3 regions of the Comamonas sp. FUJ_7 genome follow, and region 3 is predicted to be linked to each of the others. Evidence: riboswitches for the same ligand, from Rfam matches in the RefSeq annotation. Region 3 holds a riboswitch; each other region holds the start of a gene.
The links. Region 3 has a riboswitch for glycine ahead of AC2I9W_RS04240 (D-amino acid dehydrogenase). Riboswitches for the same ligand answer to the same signal wherever they lie in the genome.
Positions count from the first base shown of each region.

Region 1: another riboswitch for glycine. It lies ahead of gcvT (glycine cleavage system aminomethyltransferase GcvT); the one in region 3 lies ahead of AC2I9W_RS04240 (D-amino acid dehydrogenase).
Region 2: another riboswitch for glycine. It lies ahead of AC2I9W_RS00060 (trimeric intracellular cation channel family protein); the one in region 3 lies ahead of AC2I9W_RS04240 (D-amino acid dehydrogenase).

Region 1 covers NZ_JBXXZI010000001.1:346,509-349,777, reverse strand. The annotation lists gene AC2I9W_RS01575 (DHA2 family efflux MFS transporter permease subunit) at 1-271, shown strand, start outside; gene AC2I9W_RS01570 (hypothetical protein) at 349-678, opposite strand; gene AC2I9W_RS01565 (energy transducer TonB) at 781-1,191, shown strand; glycine riboswitch at 1,269-1,375, shown strand; glycine riboswitch at 1,395-1,519, shown strand; gene gcvT (glycine cleavage system aminomethyltransferase GcvT) at 1,585-2,718, shown strand; gene gcvH (glycine cleavage system protein GcvH) at 2,850-3,224, shown strand.
Region 2 covers NZ_JBXXZI010000001.1:12,711-15,979, forward strand. The annotation lists gene mnmC1 (FAD-dependent 5-carboxymethylaminomethyl-2-thiouridine(34) oxidoreductase MnmC1) at 1-747, opposite strand, end outside; gene AC2I9W_RS00060 (trimeric intracellular cation channel family protein) at 889-1,554, opposite strand; glycine riboswitch at 1,607-1,726, opposite strand; glycine riboswitch at 1,740-1,831, opposite strand; gene arsH (arsenical resistance protein ArsH) at 2,429-3,145, opposite strand; gene arsC (arsenate reductase (glutaredoxin)) at 3,132-3,269, opposite strand, start outside.
Region 3 covers NZ_JBXXZI010000002.1:112,129-115,397, forward strand. The annotation lists gene AC2I9W_RS04240 (D-amino acid dehydrogenase) at 1-1,203, opposite strand, end outside; glycine riboswitch at 1,258-1,378, opposite strand; glycine riboswitch at 1,379-1,478, opposite strand; gene AC2I9W_RS04245 (amino acid permease) at 2,020-3,269, shown strand, end outside.

The sequences.
Region 1 (3,269 bases), on a different contig from region 3:
CATGCACCACGCGCATCTGACGGAGCTGCTGGTGCAGGGCCAGGGCACTTTTGCTGTCACGGTCAAAAACCTGCAGGCCGCTGGCATGAGCGCCGAGCAGGCCTACGCCCAGATCAACCGGCTGATCGACCAGCAGGCCTTCACCCTTGCGGCGGACGATATCTTTCTGGCCTCGTCCTTTATGTTCCTCAGCCTGATCGTGCTGATCTGGTTCACCAAGCGCCCTGCCGCCCACAGCTCAGGGGCCGATGCTGCAGCCGGCGCGCATTAGTCGCTACTGAAATTTCATATAAAAATAGCTTCCAGCGCTTGTTCAGCAAGCATTGGAAGCTATTTTTTCAGGAGTATTCAATCTGAAGCGACCTGCTTGTCCAGACGGCGCAAAAACACCTGCAGCTCCTTGACGACCTGCGAATCCCCCTTGGCCTGTGCGCAAGCCAGTCCCTGCTCCCAGGCATGACGCGCCGCCTGCGCATCGCCCAACGCCAGCTCCACCTTGCCCAGCTGCTTCCAGGCCACCGAGTAGCTGGCATCCAGCGCCGTCGCCTGCAGCAGATGCTCTCGTGCAATGCCCATCTGCTCCTCATCGGCATAAGCCTTGCCCAGCGTATAGCGCAGCAGCGCCCCATCCTTGCCCTGAGCCAGCAGCTTTTCCAGATTTCCAACCATGGGATTCATGGCCCACACTCCTTTTGTCACCTTTGTCGAAGTCAGAGTGTCGCACCGTCCAGCCTGACAACGCAGCAATGCCCATGCAATGTTTGCCAGCACAATCGAAGCATGATGACCCGCCACCCACTCCAACCTCTCGCACTACTTGCCACCGCTCTCAGCGTCGTCTTTTTGAGCGCCTGCTCAACCACCGGCAATCAGACCCGCAAGCCTTTTGCTGAATGCACGCCCGCCAGTCAAGTCGACACACCCGCCAAGATCAAGACCTCCTCCAATGTCCGTATCGACCCTGACTGGTATCCCGAGGGGGCACTGGTCAAAGTGGTCTATCAGTTCGAAGTCACGCCCGAAGGCAAGATGGGCCGCAAGATCTATCAGCCTGAGGATGCCGACCCACGCATCATCAAAGCCATCGAAAGATCCTTTGCCCGCTGGCGCTTCACGCCCGCCCTGCGCAATGGCCAGCCTGTCACCACCTGTTTCGAGCAGCCCTACGACCTGATCTTCAAGAAGCAGTAACAGCCACTCCTGGGCCCTATCGAAAACCCCAGAAGTTGCAAATTGCGGTGGTGCAGGCCCGTGATGCACCGCTAGAATTGCCTGCGTCAGGAGAGAGTGCCAGCGGCCCCAGCCGCCCGGCACCGCCGAAGGCGCAGATGGCCAGTCCATCCAAACGCTCAGGCAAAAGGACTGACAAGCGCTGCGCGGCGTACAAGCTGCCAGCGTTCCTTGCTGGAGAGAGATGTGAGCCGCCATTTCATGGTGCGCCTGCATCCACCGAAGGAGCAAACTGCCCGACATCACTGCGGCAGTGAATCTCTCAGGTAAAGCGGACAGCAAGGCAAGCCCGCCGCGCATGGCAGCCGTCATGCAGGGCCACTCATATGGGTTGAATAACCGGAGCGCTTGCCTGTGACTGCTGCAACCTCGCCTGACCTGCTAACCACACCTTTGTTCGACCTGCACCAGAAGCTGGGCGCGCGCATGGTGCCGTTTGCCGGTTATTCCATGCCTGTGCAATACCCGCAAGGGCTGATGGCCGAGCATCTGCACACCCGCAAGGCGGCAGGACTGTTCGATGTCTCCCACATGGGCCAGCTCTTGCTGCGCGGGCTAGATGCAGCGGCAGCTCTTGAGTCGCTGATGCCCGTTGATGTCATTGACCTGGGCCTGCACAAGCAGCGCTACGGACTGCTGCTCAATGAAGAAGGCGGCATTCTGGACGACCTGATGTTCGTCAACCGGGGCGACGACCTGTTCCTCATCGTCAACGGTGCCTGCAAGGTGGCCGACATGGTCCATATCCAGAAACACATCGGTCAGCGCTGCGAAGTCGTGCCCCTGCCCGACCGCGCCCTGCTGGCACTGCAAGGCCCTCAGGCCGTGACAGCGCTGCAAAGACTGATCCCCAGCGTCAACGCCCTAGTCTTCATGACCGGCAACTACTTTGACTGGCAAGGCCATGCGTTCTACATCACGCGCAGCGGCTATACGGGCGAGGATGGGTTTGAAATCTCCCTGCCCGCCCATGTGGCACAAGCCTTTGCCGAGACGCTGCTGGCCCAGCCCGAAGTCGCCCCCGTCGGCCTGGGTGCCCGCAACTCGCTGCGCCTTGAAGCGGGTCTGTGCCTGTACGGCAACGATATTGACACCACGACCACTCCTGTCGCAGGCGCTTTGAACTGGGCCATCCAGAAAGTGCGACGCAGCGGCGGTGCACGCGAAGCAGGCTTTCCCGGCGCTGCCATCGTGCTGGAGCAGCTACAAAATCCGCAGCAGCTGACGCGCAAGCGCGTTGGCCTGCTTGCACAGGAACGCACTCCCGTGCGCGAGCCTGCGGTGCTTGAAAACATGGACGGCCAGCATATAGGTCACATCACCAGCGGCCTGCTCAGCCCCACTCTCAACCAGCCCATTGCCATCGCTTATGTGGCGCCCGACTATGCGGCCGTAGGCACCGAAATCTTTGCCCTGGTGCGCGGCAAGCCCGTGCCCATGAAGGTTGCTGAGATGCCCTTTGTGCCCACCAACTACTACCGTGGCTAGGTCTGTCGCCGCGCATGAGAGCGGCCAGTTTGCCCAACAGCACTCAGAACGCCGCTAAAGTGCGGGCTGGACCTTTCTCCAACACAACCCCGATTCCTCCGAATCCCTGAATTCCCCATCTGGAGCTTTGCATGAGCATCAAATATTCCAAAGAACACGAATGGATCAACGCCGCTGACACCAATGCCGCGATTGTCGGCATCACCGTCCACGCACAAGACGCACTGGGCGATGTGGTGTTTGTCGATCTGCCCGCCGTCGGCACCATCTTCAAGGCCGGCGACGTGACCGGCGTGGTCGAGTCCGTCAAGGCCGCTGCAGACGTATACATGCCCGTGACCGGTGAAATCGTTGAAGTCAACGAAGACCTGCGCAACGACCCCTCGCTGGCCAACAGCGACCCGCTGGCCACCGGCTGGTTCTTCAAGGTCAAGATGAGCGACGTGAGCGAGCTGGACGGCCTGATGGAAGAAACCGCTTACGAAACCTTCGCCAAGGGCAATTAATGGCACAAGGCCTTCGCCAATGCGAAGGCTTTTTTATGCCCGGTT
Region 2 (3,269 bases), on a different contig from region 3:
CGCAGGCAGGCCCGAGGCACCGGCTGCAGGCTGGGCAGCCTTGTCCAGCACAGTGACTTGCCAGCCGCGCCGCGCCAGACTGGCGGCGGCTGCTGCCCCAGCCAGACCTGCGCCCAGCACCAGACAGTGACCCGGCTGGCCGAGCGGTGCGGGAAAGCCATCGGGGCGATGGCGCGGCTCCCACGCCGGGTTGTAGCGGGCCTGCAGGCCAGTTGTTGCTGCTTGCTGCAGCAGCTCGAAACCCAGCTTGCCCAAAGCCGTTGCCAGCGCCGTACCGGGTGCTGTCAGCAGCGTGCCGCGGCGGCAATGGCGGGCCAGATTCTTGAGGGCATCGCCATTCCAGTCGGCAGGGTCTGCATTGCTCAGGCAGATATGGTCGGCGGCCAGCGGCGGCTGGCGGCGCAGCAGATTCTGCGTATCGCCGATATACAGCGTCAGCAGCACCTGCCCTTGCTCAAACGACAGCCGGTGTATGCCGGGCAGCAGTCCCCACCATTGCTGACACAACTGCTCGCCCAACTGGCTCAGCGGGCCATTGGTTGGCAAGGTTTGGCACAGAGTTTCAAGCGAGGGGGCCTGGCTGAGCAAACCCACAAAATGCAGCATGCGGCTGCGCTGTGGTTGCGCCCGCCATGCCGCCCAAGTCTGCAAAAAGCGCAGACCGCAAGCAAAGTCGGTCTCCAGCACACGCCATTGCTGGGCGTTAGGGTCCATACCTTCAAGCAGGTGGTGAACAGTTTCAGGCATCAAAAAACATCAATTCAACAGAGCAGAGCGCTAAAAACCGGCGCTGCCCCAGTCAAGAGACATCCAGCAAGCGCCGCCGCGCAGCGAAGATGTCGTCCCCCTCCGGGGGAAGGCGCGAAAGCGCCTCAGGGGGCTTGCCAGTTATTCCCAGCGTTGCTGATAAGAAAACACCGGCAGCCGCCACTTGAAGCGAATGGCCGCCAGACGAAAGGCCAGCCCCCCCACAAAGCACACCACGGTGCTGATGTTGGAGCTGACCTCCAGATAGCGCAGGCCCAGGAACATCAGACACACGGCCAGCGACACGCTGGCATACAGCTCGCGGCGGAAGACCACCGGCACCTGGTTGCACAGCACGTCGCGCAAGATGCCGCCGCTGATGCCGGTAATCATGCCCGCCATGATGACAACGATGGTGGGGTAGCCCAGCTCCAGCGCCGTATTGCAGCCGATCAGCGAGAAGGCGATCAGCCCCATGGCGTCCAGCAGCAGAAACACCTGCTTGAGCTTGACCATGTGGCGCGCAATCACCGTGGTCAGCAGGCCAAAGCTGATGACCAGATACACATACTCGGGATGCTGCGTCCAGCCAATCGGGTAGTGGCCCAGCACCATGTCGCGGATGGTGCCGCCGCCCAAAGCGGTGACAAAGGCGATGACGACCACGCCAAAAATGTCCATATTGCGCCGGCCTGCGGCCAGGGCGCCGGACATGGCTTCCGCCGTGATGGCCACCAGATAGATGACCAGCATGACGGTGAAATTGGAGGTCTGGAACGAATCCAGCAAAGAGACAGAAGGCAGCATGAAGGCACTTGAAATAGACCAGCCACTCACATCAGCGAGGAGTGTCCGGCTTGCCTCTCCCGCTGTCCTTTTACCTGAGAGTTGCGCACAAGCACCTTCGCGGCGGTCATGCTTGCCCCTTCGGTGAGCCCAGCGAACTTGTGGTTGCGGGCTGCTCTCCAGTTGGCGATATCCGGGCCTTTTCTGGCCCACCTGCGGTACTGATTGCCTGAGCGATTATGGGAGTTTGCGCCTTCGGCGGGAACTGTGACAGGTTCCGCTCTCCCGCAGGATGGGCGCGATTTTAGTCAGTTTCCGGGACTTTGTTCGGGTTAGTACGGGTTTGCGTGCGGTTGTGCTGCGTGTGGCGCTTGTTCCAGTGGCTGTTGAAGGTGGTTTTGATAGCTGCTTGCGCTTGCTGTGATTGGCGTTGAGCTTGGTTTGGCTCTTGGTTTTGTTTTGATGCCATGCCTTTGCCAAGGACTGAGGGCGGGTCTCGGCTCGCCTTGCCGACCTACTTTCTGTGGCCAGAAAGTAGGCAAAGATCCGGCCCCTGCTGCCCACGACCCCTTCGCTTCGCTGCGGGGCGTCCTGCGCCGTCAAGCTCTTGGGGCTGTGCGGCAAAACTCACTGCGCGTCTTCGACGTTCCGTTCAAACAGGTTGCCCCGGATTGGATGACGATGCAGTTGCACTCTGCGGTGCAACTGCCAGCCCCAAGAACTTTCAGTCACAGGCGTGGGCAAAAGGGGCGATACCGAATGCAGGATGGCTTCTTTGGGTGTTTGATGGCTGTATTTGAGATGGCAGTCAGCGACCCTAAGCAGTCTGCCGAAAATAAGAAAAGCTGCTGCTGAGTTTTCAGTCAAAAGTGTGGTGTCAGCCCGCCCGTATCGCTCAAATACTGCGTTGGTTGACCCGTTTGGACAGTTCTTCGGCACTTTCACGGCGCTCGCTATAGCGATCCACCAGATAGTTCGTACAGTCTCGCGTCAGCAGCGTGAACTTGACCAGCTCTTCCATCACGTCTACCACCCGCTCGTAATATGAAGAGGGCTTCATCCGGCCTGCCTCATCGAACTCTGCAAATGCCTTCGCAACGGAGGATTGATTGGGGATGGTGATCATGCGCATCCAGCGACCCAGCACACGCATTTGATTGACTGCATTGAAGGACTGGGAGCCTCCCGAGACTTGCATTACCGCCAGCGTCTTGCCTTGCGTTGGTCGCACCGCGCCAACGGACAAAGGAATCCAGTCAATCTGCGCTTTGAGAATGCTGCTCATCGCACCATGGCGCTCAGGAGATGTCCAGACCATGCCCTCGGCCCATAGAGCCAGCTCACGCAGCTCTTTAACCTTTGGGTGGTCATCAGGGGCGCCATCCGGCTGCGGCAGGCCGCGCGGGTCGAAGACTCTTGTCTCGGCCCCCATCTTGCGCAGAAGGCGCGCAGCCTCTTCGGTCAGCAGTCGACTGTAGGAGCGGTCACGAACCGAGCCATACAACAGCAGAATGCGCGGCGCGTGGGTTGCACGTTTTTGAGGCAACAAGCCTTCGAGGCTAGGTTTTTCAAATACCTGTTCATCGATGTTGGGGAGGTCAGAGCTTGCCAATTCGTTGGCCTTTCGAGTCAATGACGGTTTCACCGTCTTCTTTGGAAAATGCAGCTTGTTGGGGCTGAGGGAGGATCTCCAGTACGGCCTCCGAGGGACGGCACAGCCGGGTTCCCATAGGGGT
Region 3 (3,269 bases):
AACCACGTTGCCAATCATGTCGGCGGTAATGGCAGACAGCGTCCAGCCCAGGTGGCCGTGACCGGTGTTGTAGAACACGCAAGGCTTGTTGCCGGGGCCCACGCGCGGCATCAGATTGGGCAGCATGGGGCGCAGGCCCGCCCAGGGCACGACGCTGCGCGTGCTGATGCCCGGAAAGCACTGCTGCACCCAGTCAATCAGCGGGCGAATGCGGTCGGCGCGAATGTCCTTGTTGTAGCCATTGAACTCCGCCGTGCCGGCCACGCGGAACCGGTCTTGGCCCAGGCGGCTGGTGACCAGCTTGGTTTCGTCGTCCAGCAGGCTGACCACGGGGGCTGCTGCCTGGCTGGCCTCATCGAGCAGGTTGACGGTGATCGAGTAGCCCTTGACCGGGTAGATATTGACGCTGTCGCCCAGCTGGCTGGCCAGTGCACGGCTGGCCGTGCCGGCGCAGACCACCATGGCATCGAAAGTGGACGTCACCTCTTGTTGATCCTGGCGCACGGTGACGCTGGCCTGTTTGCCGTTGCTGGCAACCGACACGATCTCCTGGCCGTAAAGGCATGTCACGCCCAGTCTTGCGCAGGCGGCGGCCAGGCCGCTGGTGAATTTGTGAATGTCGCCGGTGGAGTCGCTTTCCGTGAAGTAGCCGCCGTAGTAATTGCCCGACAGCGTGGGCTCGATGGCATGCATTTCTTCGGGGGTGACGGCACGGCGCTCCAGGCCGCCCTGGGCCAGCAGTTGCGACACCCGGCCCGCATGCTCGAAGCCGGCGCGGTCACGATAGATGTGCAGGATGCCTTGCTTCTTGAGATCGAAGTCGATGCCCTCTTGCTCGGCCCAGCTGAACAAATGCTCGCGCGCCGCAACGGCCAGACGCGCCGTCTCCACGGTGTTTTTTTCGTAGTGGGGAATGGCAGCAAGAAACTGGGTAAACCACGACAGCTTGTGCCAGCTTGGCTTGGGGTTGAGCAGCAGCGGTGCATCGCTCTTGAGCATCCATTTGAGGCCCTTGACGATGGTGGACCAGTGCGTCCACACCTCGGCGTTCGATGCCGAGAGCTGGCCGCCGTTGGCGAACGAAGTCTCCATGGCCGCGTAACGCTGCTTTTCGAACAAGGTGACGGAAAAGCCGCGGCGTGCGAGGGCATAAGCGGTGGTCACGCCCGTGATACCACCACCGATAACGGCGATTGTTTTCATGATTCAGATTCCAGATGCGTCAAAGGGTGGAGTTCCCGCGCAATATGCGCAGCAAACGCCCCCTCTGTTCTGGACCTGAGAGATTCACGAGGCTGGGCGCTGGTTGCGCCGCTCGCTTGCTCCTTCGGTATGCCCGGCGGACGATGACGTCCGGACATTCTTCAGAGTGTGTATCAAAGCGATGCCGATCCTTTGGCCTGAGAGTTTCCGGGGCGGTTGCTCCTTCGGCGCTGCCGGCGCAATGTTGGCGCTGCAGTCTCTCTCGGCATTGCTGGGCTGAAAGCCTGGGCGCCAATGTAAGAAGAATGCAGTTGGCGGGCTATACGGGTTTGCCAGAGGCGGCTGGCAGATCACGCTGCTTGGTGAAGCCCCATTCATGAATTTGATAGCGATTGCCGCTTGCCAAATGTTGGTCTTGGAGTAATTTGATCTTGAATCGAAAGAAATGCATGCGCATGCTGCTTTCATTTTCATAGTGATCTGGGCTGTCAAGTGCGTGTGATCAGCCCCAGAGTCCACCCCCGCATTGATGGGCCGGCGCATGACGGCGGGCGGATTTGGGCAAAATGCCATCTTTGCCTGTCAGTGGGCCCGGTGATATCTCCGCCTGGCCATTGAAGCACCCGACCGGGGTAGCTGCCGAGATCGAATGCCGCTGGCTTATCCGCCACAGCGCTTTGCTTTCATGGCTTTGTTCCTTTGTCCCTGTTGCCTGCGATCCTTTGCGTGATCGCTTTTTCGCGTTGCCGTCTGGCAGCGCTTGTGGGATGGCTGGGTGGTCTGTCTGAATGGGCGCAAACCATTAAAACAAGACATATGTCTCAACCCAACGCAAACCATCAGCCTGCGCCGCTGACTGGTAGCAGTGACAACAACACGCAGCCCCAGCTGCACCGGGTGCTCAAGCAGCGCCACCTGAGCATGATTGCCATTGGCGGCGCCATTGGCACCGGCCTGTTTGTGGCTTCGGGCTCGGCCATCGCCCAGGTCGGCCCTGGCGGCGCGGTGCTGACTTATTTGCTCATTGGCATCATGGTGTACTACATCATGACCAGCCTGGGCGAGCTGGCGGCCTTCATGCCGGTGGCCGGCTCTTTCTCGACCTATGCCTCGCGCTATGTGGATCGCGGCTTTGGCTTTGCATTGGGCTGGAACTTCTGGTTCAGTTGGGCCGTGGTGGTGGCCGTGGATCTGGTGGCCTCGCAACTGGTCATGGCCTACTGGTTCCCCGATGTGCCGGGCATTCTCTGGAGCGGCCTGTTTTTGCTGCTGATGGTGGGGCTCAATGCGTTTTCCGCGCGTGGCTTTGCCGAGGCCGAATACTGGTTCGCTCTGATCAAGGTGGTGGCCGTGGTGGCGTTTCTGATCACCGGCGTGCTGATTCTGTTCGGCATCATCACGTCGGGCCATGTGCCCGGCTTTGAGAACTGGACAGTGGGCGAGGCGCCTTTTGTGGGCAACTTCGCCACCTTTGTAGGCGTGGCCATGATCGTGGCCTACTCCTTCCAGGGCACGGAGCTGGTGGGCGTGGCGGCGGGCGAATCCGAGAACCCGCGTGAGAACGTGCCGCGCGCGATTCGTCAGGTGTTCTGGCGCATTTTGCTGTTCTATGTGCTGGCCATCATCGTCATCGGTTTTCTGATTCCCTATACCGATCCGCAGCTGCTGCGCACCGAGGTGGCGGATATTGCCGTGAGCCCGTTCACACTGGTGTTTCAGCACGCGGGCCTGCTGTCGGCGGCCACGGTGATGAATGCGGTGATTCTGACTTCGGTGCTGTCGGCTGGAAATTCGGGCATGTATGCGGCCACGCGCATGCTCTACAACATGGCGACCGAAGGCAATGCGCCGCGCATTTTTTCGCGCCTGACCAAAAACGGCGTGCCACTGATTGCCTTGATCGGCAGCACCTTGATTGCCAGCCTGTGTCTGCTTTCTTCGCTCTACAGCCCGCAGGCCGTCTATATCTGGCTGCTGAATCTGGCGGGCATGACGGAATTTATCGTCTGGCTGGGCATTGCCGTGAGTCATTACCGCTTTCGCCGTGGCTATGTGATGCATGGCCA